Regions from separate parts of the Candidatus Kuenenia stuttgartensis genome, predicted to be linked through region 2. Evidence: riboswitches for the same ligand, from Rfam matches in the RefSeq annotation. Region 2 holds a riboswitch; each other region holds the start of a gene.
The links. A riboswitch is a leader RNA that binds a small molecule or an ion and turns the genes downstream of it on or off. The one in region 2 is predicted to bind cyclic di-GMP.
Positions count from the first base shown of each region.

Region 1 (3,176 bases), 2.0 Mb from region 2:
ATAAATCCGAATGAATCTTTGTCCGCAAATACCGGAAAGGACAATACGGATTTGACTTCCCGTTTAATCAAAAACTCTTGTTCTGCCGCTGCTTCTTTTGGCATACGGCACACCTGTGGGATATGAATAACATCGCCCGCACGCAGGTGTTTCATCCACCATGTGAATGCGAAGAAGGAAACGTCCATAAATCGACGTCTTTGAGAGGGTATGCCTTCGTTGCACCATTCATAAACATTGTCAGCCATGCCGTTATTCGTACCGGACAGCACAAGGCATACCCTGTCAACTCCGATCTGCCTGCCAATTTCTCCCTCGCCTATTGTTTGGAGTATTTTTGGAATAGCCTCATCAACAGAAACAGACTCCATCAATATGTTCGACAGTATATACAGGATTTCATGCCGCTGTTCATTTTGCTTTTGTATTGTTATATCTTCCTTTATCGCAAAAAAATGTGTTATCATTCCTTCCTCATTCATGAGGGGAGAAATAGACGCCTTCTCCCAGTAGAAACTGCCGTCTTTTTTCTTATTACAAAACACCCCTTTCCATTTTTTGCCGGAGGTAATTGTTTCCCACAAATGTTTATACTCTTCGGGAGCAGTCCTGCCGGATTTCAGTATGCGGGGATTTGCCCCTGTAACCTCTTCCCGGGTATAGCCGGTGAGTTCAGTAAATTGCGAATTTACATATTCAATAGTTCCCTTTATGTCTGTCACAATTACTGCACATGGGATTTGTTCTATTAACGTGTAAAACATGATACGTTTATCTTTTCTGCCTGTTACCGCGCTCTGCGTGGCAACAAATTGTTTTGGACGCTCTGAGTCCGGATTATTACTCGAGATACAGGGCATCTGATCCTGCATTCCCACGCGAGAGCGCTGGAACGGGAAAAAACATTACACACTCTTTCGCATTGCTTGTTTTTCGTTGGGCAATGCCCATCCTACTTAACTCACTTTGTTCTGAATGATAAGAAAGACGTTGGGTTTTGCCTTTACAACAGACATGCTGGTTACTATTGAGGCGTGTAATCTGAAGGTGGTTACGATAGAGATATGTGCGGAGTGTGAACTTGCCGAGACGAAGCGTAAAGTTTGTATTGGCTTTCGCTACTGTGATTTGTCCGAACCTAAGAATCTGTGTGCATTCAAATAAATCAAAGGCGGAAAGCGATAGCTCTGTGCTGTATACGGCTGCGCTTCGCGCAGCCGTATAACCATAGCCGTATAACCATAGCCGTATAACCATAGCCGTATAACCATAGCCGTATAACCATAGCCGTATAACCATAATAGTCATGTAAGAATAAAGCACAGTAATGTCTAAAATCAAAAAAAATCTTACTGTCGAAGGCTGAATAATTCAGCACTTATCGGTAGTAAGGCTATCTTTGTACTGTAAGTAAAGACCTTTTACTTTGCGTCCCCTGATTGCTCAGGGTTTGCCTTTATCGATATTTTCATGAATCTTGTATTAAAAGCGGGAAATATACATTATTACCACGGGTTATTCAATAGTTATTTTTACCGGTATCAAAATTTTTGTAATACTTTAGTCCTATGAAAAAAACCGCTCGTTCCCAAGCTCCGGCTTGGGAACGGGATTGTTTGAGAAGCTCCAGCTTCGAATGGAAAAGGGAATGAACCCATTATGTCAGCTTGGAGGCTTTTCAGTATGTTACCCAAGATATTTGGGAACCTCTTTTGAATCGAATAATACACGAAGCTTCGCTTGCCGGCTAAATGGAAGCTAGAGCTTCCAACGCAATTACGTTCCCAAGCCGGACAGACTGGGTCAAATGAACTTTATTGTCTCAAAAGTGGGGACAACTCTTCGCATTATGCCTGTTTTCGACCCTATTTAGTGCTGTTTTCCCATTAAAGTGGAGAATGCCTGTCGTAAAATAGGATAAAATTGCCCATTTGACCCAGTCTGCGGAGCTTGGGAACGAGCATTTTTGTTTTTCCAAAAATCTAAACTGTTACAAATTTTTAGATCAGGCTGATTAAAGTATGGCTATAAACAGTGGTATAAAATTTGCGACAACGCTACATAATCATTTAAATGTTTCTGGTAACTATTCAGCTTAGAGGGGATTTAATTTGTACATAAGTTTTATAAAAACCAGTTAAACCACGGAACACGCGGAATACACGGAAATTGATTATTTTGCATAAGTTTTATAAAAACGTGTAAGTATCCTCTTAAAAAAATACTACATTGTGTGAGAAATCGTATTTTTAAACAGATGTTGATAATGGAAGATTAGTAGTGTTTAAAAATTAAACGTTTTGATATACTGAACTCAAAGTATTTTTTTTACGGGAAAAAAATTAAGTTTTATAATGCGTGGGACATTGAACGGTTTGTTTTTAATGGAAGGATAAATAAATGAAGCCGAAAGGTATAATTCTTATTGTCGATGACGAAGAAACAATCAGGCTTTCTGTCAGGGAGTTTTTAGATGCGCAGGGTTATGAAGCAATTGCCGCCGGTAGTTGCGAAGAAGCGCTGGAGAAAATGGATACATTTATGCCGGATTTGATACTGCTGGATTTGAGATTGCCCAATATAAATGGAGTGGAACTTATTGAAAAAATAAAAGAGAAAGACCCTAACGCGTTAATGGTGGTAATGACGGGATATGGAAGCGTAGACTCGGCAGTTGAAGTAATGAGACTAGGGGCATACGATTATTTAGAGAAACCGTTTAAGCTTGACAGGTTAAGGTCGGTGGTTGAAAAGGCATTAAGGAGGCAGGGGCTGCGCCAGGAGGTGCTTGAAATAAAGGAAAAGCAATGGACGTTTGATGAAGAATCGGACGGAATTATTATTGGCAATAGCCCGCAGATGAAAGAGATATATTCTCTTATTAAACAGGTGGCAAAAAGTTCTTCTACAACGGTGTTAATACAAGGAGAGAGCGGTACCGGGAAAGAGCTTGTTGCAAGGGCGGTGCACCGGTTAAGCGCAAGAAAATCAGGGCGTTTTGTGGATATAAATTGCGCTGCCCTGACGGAAAGCCTTCTGGAAGCAGAATTATTTGGTTATGAAAAAGGGGCATTTACCGGCGCGGCGACAGCCGGTAAACCGGGTTTGTTTGAAATTGCCGATAAGGGAACCGTTTTCCTTGATGAAATAGGCGAGATGGGGGTTTTGCTGCAGGC
Region 1 is NZ_LT934425.1:1,230,614-1,233,789, forward strand. It holds gene KSMBR1_RS05615 (diguanylate cyclase domain-containing protein) at 1-860, opposite strand, end outside; gene KSMBR1_RS22360 (hypothetical protein) at 841-1,299, opposite strand; cyclic di-GMP riboswitch class I at 1,381-1,465, opposite strand; gene KSMBR1_RS05620 (sigma-54-dependent transcriptional regulator) at 2,401-3,176, shown strand, end outside.
Region 1: it holds a riboswitch for cyclic di-GMP, as region 2 does, so the genes downstream of both, KSMBR1_RS22360 (hypothetical protein) here and KSMBR1_RS15060 (peptidoglycan recognition protein family protein) in region 2, are expected to answer to the same signal.

Region 2 (3,176 bases):
ACAGATGTATTCCATGGGTGGGCTATTCACGCCTTCCCGAACTGAAGAAGGAATGGCAGGATTTTAATTGCGGTGTATGTGAAGAGGTGTGCCCCGTTCCGACAAAGGCGATCCATTTTAATACCTATGTGGACGAACAAGGCCGGGAAATTCGCAGGCCTTTTGTAAGAGAAGATGTTTGCGTAGGGTGCGGTTTCTGTGAAAAGGTCTGCCCCGTTTTAGGGACTTCCGCTATTGTCGTGGAAGGCATCCAGCCGCAAACTACGGTAAAAAAAGAAAGGTCTGTAAAAATAGTATCGTCCGGCAACTTTCTCCCCAAAACACTTGGAAAGTGGAAAAGGATTGCAGAGCCGAGGATTTACGAAGGAGGCGAAAAATTATATGAATATATAAATGGAGGCGCGGAGCTGTATTTAGCGTATTCGTTTATCCGGGTGACGAATGCGGAGTATGGAGATGATACAGGGAAGAGGATTTCCATAGATGTTTGGGAGTTTGAAACTGCGGAAGACGCATTCGGCGTCTTCACAAAAGACCGTGCGGGTATTGGGATACCATTAGGCAACAGGGCGTCTTTGTTTGAAAATTACTTGTGTGTATGGAATGATGTGTATTGCATAAAGGTAGCGCCATGGGAGGGCAGTATTTCTGGCGGAGAAATTACTTCTTTTGGTAAATCCATTATCGATTTAATGCCCTACAAAAAAGAAATCCTCCCCGATATAGTACGTTATTTGCCGGAGGATTCTCTTGTGAAAGAAAGCCTGAAATTTTTTCACGAAAAGATCATTCTGGATAATATCTATATATCCGATAATTTTATTGAAGAAAATGTATTTCATTTAAGCAAACAGACGGACGCCCTTATCGCAGAATACAAAACGAGGGAAGAGACCGCCCCTTTACTGCTACTGTTGATAAAATATCCAGACCGTGATGCGACATCAATCGCATTTGAAGCGGTGGTTCAGTTGTGGAGGTCATGGGGAGAAAAAGAGACGCACTCAAATGCCATCCATACCTTTCAAAACGAAAACGGATACTTTACCTCATGGTTGCAGGAAAAACATCTTCTGTCAGCAACATTTCTTTCCCAAAAAAAGGAAGAGGGTGAAGAATTGCTTCGCCGTGTACTGCAAAATGATAAAATCAAATAAAGGACTCGAGCGGTCGGCAATCTACAATCGGCTTTCAATAGAGGCCAGAGGTCGGAGGTCAGATGTCCGCGAAAAACTCTGACTTCTGAAATTGGCAATCGGCAAAATTGCAGATTGAGGGTTGCGCCTTGCGCTTTTCCCCCGGAGCTATTTATTTGACGCCGAATTAATTATTGACAAAAAAATGAATGATTTTATAATGTACTTACTAAAACAATAGCTCTTTTTTATAGTAACTATTGATAAAGGCAAACCAGTCGTGAGGCTGGGACGCAAAGCAAAGAGTCTTTAACTTATTCAGCGGCGCACAAAGCGTAAAACAAAAAATCCGCAGAAGGATGAAGAGAAAAATTTCGCGATACCGCTAAACAGTGAAGAAAGCCCTGCTACCGAATAAAAAACTGTATAACGTTTATTTTATTCCGTAGCAGGGCTTTTTTATTTATTACTATAGTGTGATTTAAAATGAATACAATGAGAAATCGTACATACGAAAAGATTATTCAATATGTGTCGTTAACAATGATTGTTGCGGCAGGAGGTATTATTGGCGCCTTGCCTCTTATTAGCAGCAGTTCCGCAGAGGTAAGAACGGTGATATCGGAAAGCGATATGCTGAGAGCGGCATTTGCACAAAAAATATCTCAGATTTGCGAGATAGATACAATAGATACAAAGGAAAGACCGTGGCAATATATTGTTATACACCATAGCGCTTCAGAGAAAGGAAATGCAACCCGGTTTGATACCTATCATAGAGAAAAGAAAGGGTGGAAGTATGGATTGGCATATCACTTTGTGATTGGCAATGGAACTCTTTCTGGCGATGGAGAAATAGAGGTAGGAAATCGCTGGAAGAACCAAATTCATGGCGCTCACACGGCAAATATGGATTGCAACCAGGTGGCGATAGGCATTTGCCTCGTGGGTGATTTTGAAAACGGCGGGAAACCTTCTGAGGATCAATTTGATTCGCTGGTTAGGTTGACCCGTTATCTTTCCTCGAAATATGACATCCCTTTATCGAACATCATATTACATAGCCAGGTTCATCAAAAAGGAACTGCATGCCCCGGTAAAAATTTCCCCATGGCTGAATTTAAGACGAGTTTAATTCAGTTTGCCTCTAACGAAATATCCCCTTCGCGAAAATCATAACCACAAAGCACATAAAGTTTAACCACAAAGGGCCTAGCGCGGCCTTTGGCCGCAACCAAAAAGGTGATTTTTAGTTTATTATAAAGTATAGTAGTATCCTCGTAAATAGTAATCAGACAATTTGGAGGACACTACTTATGAATAAGTTGATGGAATTATATCGAGACAGGATCGTGGGTGCAATAAGCGGTCTGGACAGGATTCGTTTTCGCGGGACATTGCGGTGGTTGGCCAGTGAGCGTGGGATGGGAACATTCATGAACCAAGCGAGAATTCTGCTTAAGGATTTTTCCGGTTGGGTCAATGGGCTTACGGCACAGGTGCGAGACAGTTGTGAATCGCGGGCGAAAGATTTGGGTATCGAGGTGCGGTATTTGATGAGCAGCGGTGTTGATAAGGAGAAGTTGGCTCGCCAGATCGCGGCGGATAAGAGGATTACGGAAGGTTCCATCTGCCTGTTGAGTGTGGTAGAGCCTTGTATTGCGCCGATGGTCAAGGGCAACAAGGCCAGCAAGAAGCTCGAGTTGGTAATGGCGCCCCGCAAGTGTGTCTTTGTGTATCATTATTTTAATGATCCAGTGTTTGGTTTTGGTCATGTTCGTATCCAGAGTTGGGCGCCGTTTAATATTTTCATTTGTCTCAATGGTCGTCATTGGCTGGAGCGGCAACTTCAGAAGCAAGGTATTGATTATGTTAAGGACGGCAACTGTTTTGTGCGTATAGAGGATATTGCGGCTGCGCAGGTTCTGCTCCATGAGCAGCTTAAGACTGACTGGGCGAAGCTGCTGAACGGGCTTGCGTTGGGCAGTTGCCCGGCATTGTCGCAGATTCTTCGTCCGTTGGAACCGGAGTATTACTGGT
Region 2 is NZ_LT934425.1:3,230,094-3,233,269, forward strand. It holds gene KSMBR1_RS15055 (4Fe-4S binding protein) at 1-1,157, shown strand, start outside; cyclic di-GMP riboswitch class I at 1,395-1,551, shown strand; gene KSMBR1_RS15060 (peptidoglycan recognition protein family protein) at 1,632-2,315, shown strand; gene KSMBR1_RS15065 (hypothetical protein) at 2,453-3,176, shown strand, end outside.

Region 3 (3,176 bases), 530 kb from region 2:
AAGGTATTCCTGTCTCGATGGGCTAAACGCCTGAGTTGGAAAGAGACAGCCGAGATATTCAAGTCCAGTTGGGACAGTGTGTATAGGGCAGTGCAGTTTGTAGTTGCCTACGGCCTTGCCCACAGGGACTTGGAGAATATAACGGAAATAGGAATAGACGAGATACAAGTCTGGAGTGGCCACAAGTATTTAACCCTTGTATATCAGCTTGATTCGCATGCCAAAAGGCTTTTATGGAGTGGCCCTGAGCGGAAGGCAAAGACCCTGCGGAAGTTTTTCATGGAGTTAGGTATAGAACGTTGTCTGAGAATCAAATTCGTTTGCAGCGATATGTGGTCGCCGTACCTGAAGGTGATAGCGAAGAAGGCTTCCCAGGCGCTTAATATTCTTGACCGTTTCCACATCATGAAGAAATTCAATGAAGCCATAGACCAGATACGGAGGGAAGAGGTCAAAAAGCTCAAGGATGAAGGCACAGACAATGTTTTGGAAAAGAGCCGTTGGTTACTGTTGAAAAGGCCTGAGAACTTGACAGAAAAGCAAACGGTACGGTTAAGCCAGATAGTTAAGATCAACCTGAGTTCAATAAAGGCATATTTAATGCGTGAAGATTTTCAGCGTTTTTGGGAGTATAAGTATCCGGCGTATGCAGACAGGTTTCTCGAGAACTGGATTACGAGAACCCTAAAAACCAACCTGGAACCTATGAAAAAAGTGGCAAAGATGTTGCGCAATCACAAGCAGCTCATTCTCAACTGGTTCAAGGCTGATGGCAGACTTTCTTCCGGTACGGTTGAGGGGTTTAACCTTAAGGCGAAACTGACTATGAGAAAGGCTTATGGTTATAAATCTCTGGAATGCCTGCAAACAGCCTTGTATCATACTCTTGGTAATTTGCCGGAACCAATACTTACCCACAGATTCTGCGGATGAGGCAAAAATATAATGTAACAAAAAACAAAAACAATTTGAAAAAAGGCAAACCAATTGTGAGGCTGGGACGCAAAGCCATGGGTCTTCAGGAAAGAAGAATGCCAGGTCGCCAAATTCAGTCGGTAAAAGAGTTTATTTAATGTTCACAACATATCTTGCATAGCTTTTGTATGCTTTATCGCGGGTATTGCGGCGGTAACAATGAATCCGGCAATACCCGATCTATGAACTTTAAATAATAAGGTATTTACCTTCTCATTGTGTAACTAAGACCCGGACGTAAGATGCCAATATCTGCCCCGGGTCTTTTTCTTTTGATGAAAGGAGGTTTTTCCGCAAAATGATTTTAATATGCTGCTGAATACTATCAAATCATACCGGTACGGCAGCAAGTATGCTGCATACTTTTCGGTAAATTTTTTTACTACTCTATTATCATGTCTACCACAATGAACAAGAAAATATTAGCACGAAAATTGTTTGCGGAAGGGAAAAAATATGACCGCCTTTTCCCCAATTCGGAACAAGCAATAGATGCTTACAAACAAAGCCTTAAGAGTGATAGTGCCTTCACTGACGCCTATGTAAAACTGGGATTTATCTACCTTGCCAGAAACGATTACGGCGAGGCGCTCCATTATCTGCAAAAAGCAGCCTCATTAGAACCTGATAACGCAGAAACACTTAACAATCTTGGCTATGTTTATGAAAAAATGTTTCGGTTTGCCAGCGCAAAACAAATGTACAAAAAAGCCTTAACAATAAATCCTGAAAATATTGAGGCGCTGGTTAATATTGCTAAAATTCTGGAATTGGAAGGTAACTACAACGGAGCAATAGAACAATATAAAAAGACTATCGCACGCTACCCTGATGCCATTTTTCCGCATTTCTGCCTGGCAGTTCTCTATGATACACATGACATGTTTGACGATGCGATAAGAGAATATGAGCTTGTTTTGGGAAAAGACCCTCATTATGTAAAGGCAATGTTTAATCTGGGAAGTCTTTACGCCCAATTAGGGAATAGCAATGAGGCTATCATGCTTCTGAAACGGGCTTCTGAATTGAATCCGCAGGAAGTAATAATCCTCAACAAACTGGGGGAAATGTATTTATTCATTTCAAATTATTCTGCCGCAGAACAAGCCTTAAAACAATCCATTGCATCAAACCCGTTTCAGGAGGATGTACAGGTGAGTATTATACACGCTCAATATTTACAGTATTGTTCAAATCCCGAAACAGCAAAAAAAGAGGAAATTATCCTCAGAATCCATTTTGTCCTTTCATTGTATTCCTATAATAAAATGTGCCGGGAAATTTTAAACGCTTTGAATTAGCAATACCATTTTGGCGAGTTCAGAGGGGATTTTTATAAATGAATTGGATTGATATAATACTATCTGTAGTCCTTTGTATTTCAGTGATTTTTGGCTTTGTTGACGGACCAATATGCCAAATTCTTAGAATCTGTAGTTTGTTTCTCTCTTTTTGTGTGGCGCTTTTTTACCATGCAGTCATAAGCAACATCTTCTGCAATGTGTTTTCGGTTTCATTGCACAATGTATTGAGTTATTTCATCCTGTTCGGCCTTGCAGCGCTTATAACCACAATTATTTCAGATTTTCCCAAAAACATGGTCGACAATTTGAAAATGGGCGGTTGGTATAATGTATTGTGCGCGGTATTAGGATTTGTTAAAGGGACTATCCTCTGTGGTGCGATCATCTTCGGCATCCTCAATTTATGCTCCATGCCGGCATGCGAAATGGTTTGCACCTCGAAAATAGCAACGGTAATGGGAAATGGAATGCAAAATGTAGCAGCAATTACCTCAAACAATTTTTTTGACCCGTTAAAGAAAAACAGAGGATCAGACAATGCAAAAATGGCAAAGGGTACGGAATTTTAAATTAGGCTGGGTTTGGTAGCAACTTTATTCGGTTATTGCTCTTAATGTCAGAACTCTTAAAGTGTTTTTTTTGTCAGAAAGTACCCAAGTTGATTAATTACCGTGGGAGAGGTGTGAATTCAAGACGCTTTATGTCTGGTGGCACAGGCTTCATATTATTCGATGGCCTTTACTTTGATGTGACGCAGGGCGTAGGAACTAGAAGAACGAATTTTGGGAACAAGCCGGAATTACATTTATTTTGCTTATTATAAATCATTTTGTATAATGCTGTTACGGCTGTCCCCTAAAAAATATAATAAAAACATCCTGGCTTTTGATAACAGAA
Region 3 is NZ_LT934425.1:2,701,046-2,704,221, reverse strand. It holds gene KSMBR1_RS12640 (ISL3 family transposase) at 1-933, shown strand, start outside; cyclic di-GMP riboswitch class I at 968-1,047, shown strand; gene KSMBR1_RS12635 (tetratricopeptide repeat protein) at 1,383-2,276, shown strand; gene KSMBR1_RS12630 (CvpA family protein) at 2,315-2,848, shown strand.
Region 3: it holds a riboswitch for cyclic di-GMP, as region 2 does, so the genes downstream of both, KSMBR1_RS12635 (tetratricopeptide repeat protein) here and KSMBR1_RS15060 (peptidoglycan recognition protein family protein) in region 2, are expected to answer to the same signal.

Region 4 (3,176 bases), 1.8 Mb from region 2:
AGTGAAATACAAGGTTTCCACGGTTGAAGAATTTGAGGAACTATACAAAAAAATGGGGGTTTTTATTGGTCTGAGGTTTTACCTCGCTGGAGTTTGCTTGGTTTTAACAGGGAAAATGTTATCATCATAAATTTTTATCTCAAATTTTTTAAGCATACCCAGGATAGAGTCAATATCCCTTTCTGATAACTCATTTTTCCATTTACTTAATTGTTCTATTTTGTTTTGTCTTAATGGCGAGATGCTACCAGTCATAGCACTTGGTACATTAACCTTATACCATAGATTTCGAGGTAATTCCAGATTGAGCCTATTAAAAATATAGGGTACTTCTTCATGAGGGTTCGCAATTAAATTTTCATAGAAAACGGTTATCCATAGTCTATTATTTCCATGATGATTTAATGGTATTATATTATCCAAACACCATTTGGCTGCTACATATTCTAGTGTTGTATTAATATTATTTAATATATGTTCATATTTTGTATATTTTTCAGGGAACTTCGTTTTTGGTATGGTAAATTTTGAACATGTGTACCAGTTCATTTTCATCTGTGAAGCAATTGCAGCACATGGATGCCTAAGAATATAAATAGGTGGCCTGATATCGAATTGCCTAACGAACCAAGGTAATAATGAATTTGCTCTTACATATTTAATAATTAAGAAATCTGCATTTTTTAATTGCGCTACCCTGGCATGTGAAATCATGAACGGTGTTAAATATTGTCCTCTAAAAAGGCTTTCGAATAACTCCTTTGCTTCAGGCCAATTATAATCTTCTGGAATGTACTGTCCCCACTCAAAACCTATTTCTTTAAACTTTGGGGAGCCATCAAGATGCAGTGGTTCAAACAACGGATACGTTTTTTCAATGTCACAAAACAACTCTTGTAGCCACGTAGTACCACTTCTCGGAGATCCTGTAATTATTATATTTTTCTTTGGGTCAAAATTATTGATAGATTCAAAATATTTTATTTTCTGGTAAGTCTGATAATGTTGAAATTTTTTACGATATTTTCGGGCGATATCTAATAGTAATCTCATCATAATACCTTATGCTTTGTAAAACGGATGTTGTTAGTGTAACCAACTGAGAAAATAAAATTACAAGCAATATTAAACATAACCAGGAGGGGCAGTGCAAGGGAATTTTAACTTCTTATGAGCTTTTAGAATGTGCAACCTTTGCACCTTGTTTAATCCGCTTTTGTCAGCGCTCATCTACGTGCTATTGCATTGCAGAATTTAGGTTGTAGTATATTTAGTTTTGAGAATATTTTTCTTAAAAATAGTTTTATAATTTTATTAAATATTTTCAAGAATTGTCGATATTTATAACAGTTAACGAGGTAAAACTTCAGACCAATAAAAGTGTTTGTAACCGCAGATTTCACAGATTACAGGGACAAAAGATAAAAATAATTTGTGGAATTTAATATTACAAAATCTGCGCGAACTGCGAAAGCTGCAGTTGTTGTAGTTACATTTAAAAAAACTGGACTCATTTGTAGAGATAAATCGTAAATAAAGATTTTTAAGTGAGAAGGGAGGAATCGCCAAATCTAAATATTGAGTTTTATGTTTGCTAACTCCTGATAAGAGATAGCAGACGTGAAAAAGGCAAACCAATCGTGAGGTTGGGACGCAAAGCCATGGGGCTTCGGAAATACCGAAGCTCGCCAGGTCACCATGTTTGTTAGTTAATCTTTTATTAGGAGCAATAGCAATGAAGCTAAGAATCAGCAGCGTAAGTATTTTCTTTTTAATATTTGCCCATATTTTTATTTTCAACGAAAAGAATTTTGCGGAAGAAAAAGCATATCAAAATATTTATGGCATACACTGGAATGATAAACCATCTGAGGACGTTAGCTATGCAAGGCAGATGGGGTATGATTCCATTGCGATAAATCCATCCTCAGAAGTTACAGACTATCACAATAATCCCAATTGCACAGGCCTTAAGTATTATCTGATCAACCCACAATGGTATCCACAGATTTTATCAGGATATAGCAGGGCGATAGACATTACGCAGCCTCTTTCAGAGGAAGCTAAGGAATTTTACAATCAGCGTATGGTATGGAAAAGCCATGATCCGTTTCCTTACAATCTGGCGACAGGTTATCACCCTGCCGGGTCTTCAGAGCAATTTTACGTAATGTGGGATTTTCAGCAACAGGCGGTTATTGATGAGGTAGTTGAAAATATTATAAGCCTGGCAAAGAGTTATGAAAACCCAGGGTTGCCGTTCACCTTTGGCGGATATATAATTGATGAGCCAAAGCTTGCAGGTGAATTTTACAGATTAGACGAAACGGGGAATAACATATCTGTAGATTTGTCTTATTGGACAGGAGCGGATCTGGGTTTGGTGCATGGCGCCATTACCCATGAGTATGCAACGTATTCAGAGGGAATGGCTGCATTTTACAAGAAATTAAGGACAAGGATTTCTCAGGAATTCACGAATTCTAAATGGATCGTTCAACCAACGTTGCTCTATAGTGAGTCGGACAATGATGAATGGATATATCAGGTAAAAGTCCGGGCAGACAAGGATGAGCTAACGCCGGATATGCTAAGCCAAAAAAGCCCGCAAAATACAAATTATGTAGATGATGCCAACAATTTTAATGCCGGGGTAGATATTACAAAAGACAAGGTTGGCAACTCCCAAACAAACGAAGCAGATGAATACAGGAATCGTCTTTTTGCAGCCAAGGCTGGCATTAACGGCGGCTGGTATAATTGGTTTGGGTGGTTTGGCGACACAGGAGATATGTCGGGTTTTAAGAGTATTACCGAGGTTTCTCCCCGACTCAAACTCATAAGGTGCATACCCAACTGGGATAATCTTAATAATGTGCCGCTCAGTGAACGTACATGGGATGGCAGTGTTTATCATAGTACAAAGAGTTATGCGGGGAGTGATGTCATGTATTCACGTCATCCAAAGACAGGAAAGCTTTTTGCTGTGTTTTTGACGTTGTCAGGGGCTATAACGCTTAATGTGGGTGAGACGGTAACCGCGGTGCAGCGGACTGACGGTTATTTTGTTGAGTCAGGGGATGGGAGCGCCGATGTCAGCATTGTTGGTAACGAGGTAAGTTTAAAGAGCAAGGATAACATAGGTGAAGGATACATCTTTACCGTATCGGGAGATG
Region 4 is NZ_LT934425.1:590,323-593,498, reverse strand. It holds gene KSMBR1_RS02680 (sulfotransferase) at 79-1,056, opposite strand; cyclic di-GMP riboswitch class I at 1,619-1,701, shown strand; gene KSMBR1_RS02675 (Ig-like domain-containing protein) at 1,736-3,176, shown strand, end outside.
Region 4: it holds a riboswitch for cyclic di-GMP, as region 2 does, so the genes downstream of both, KSMBR1_RS02675 (Ig-like domain-containing protein) here and KSMBR1_RS15060 (peptidoglycan recognition protein family protein) in region 2, are expected to answer to the same signal.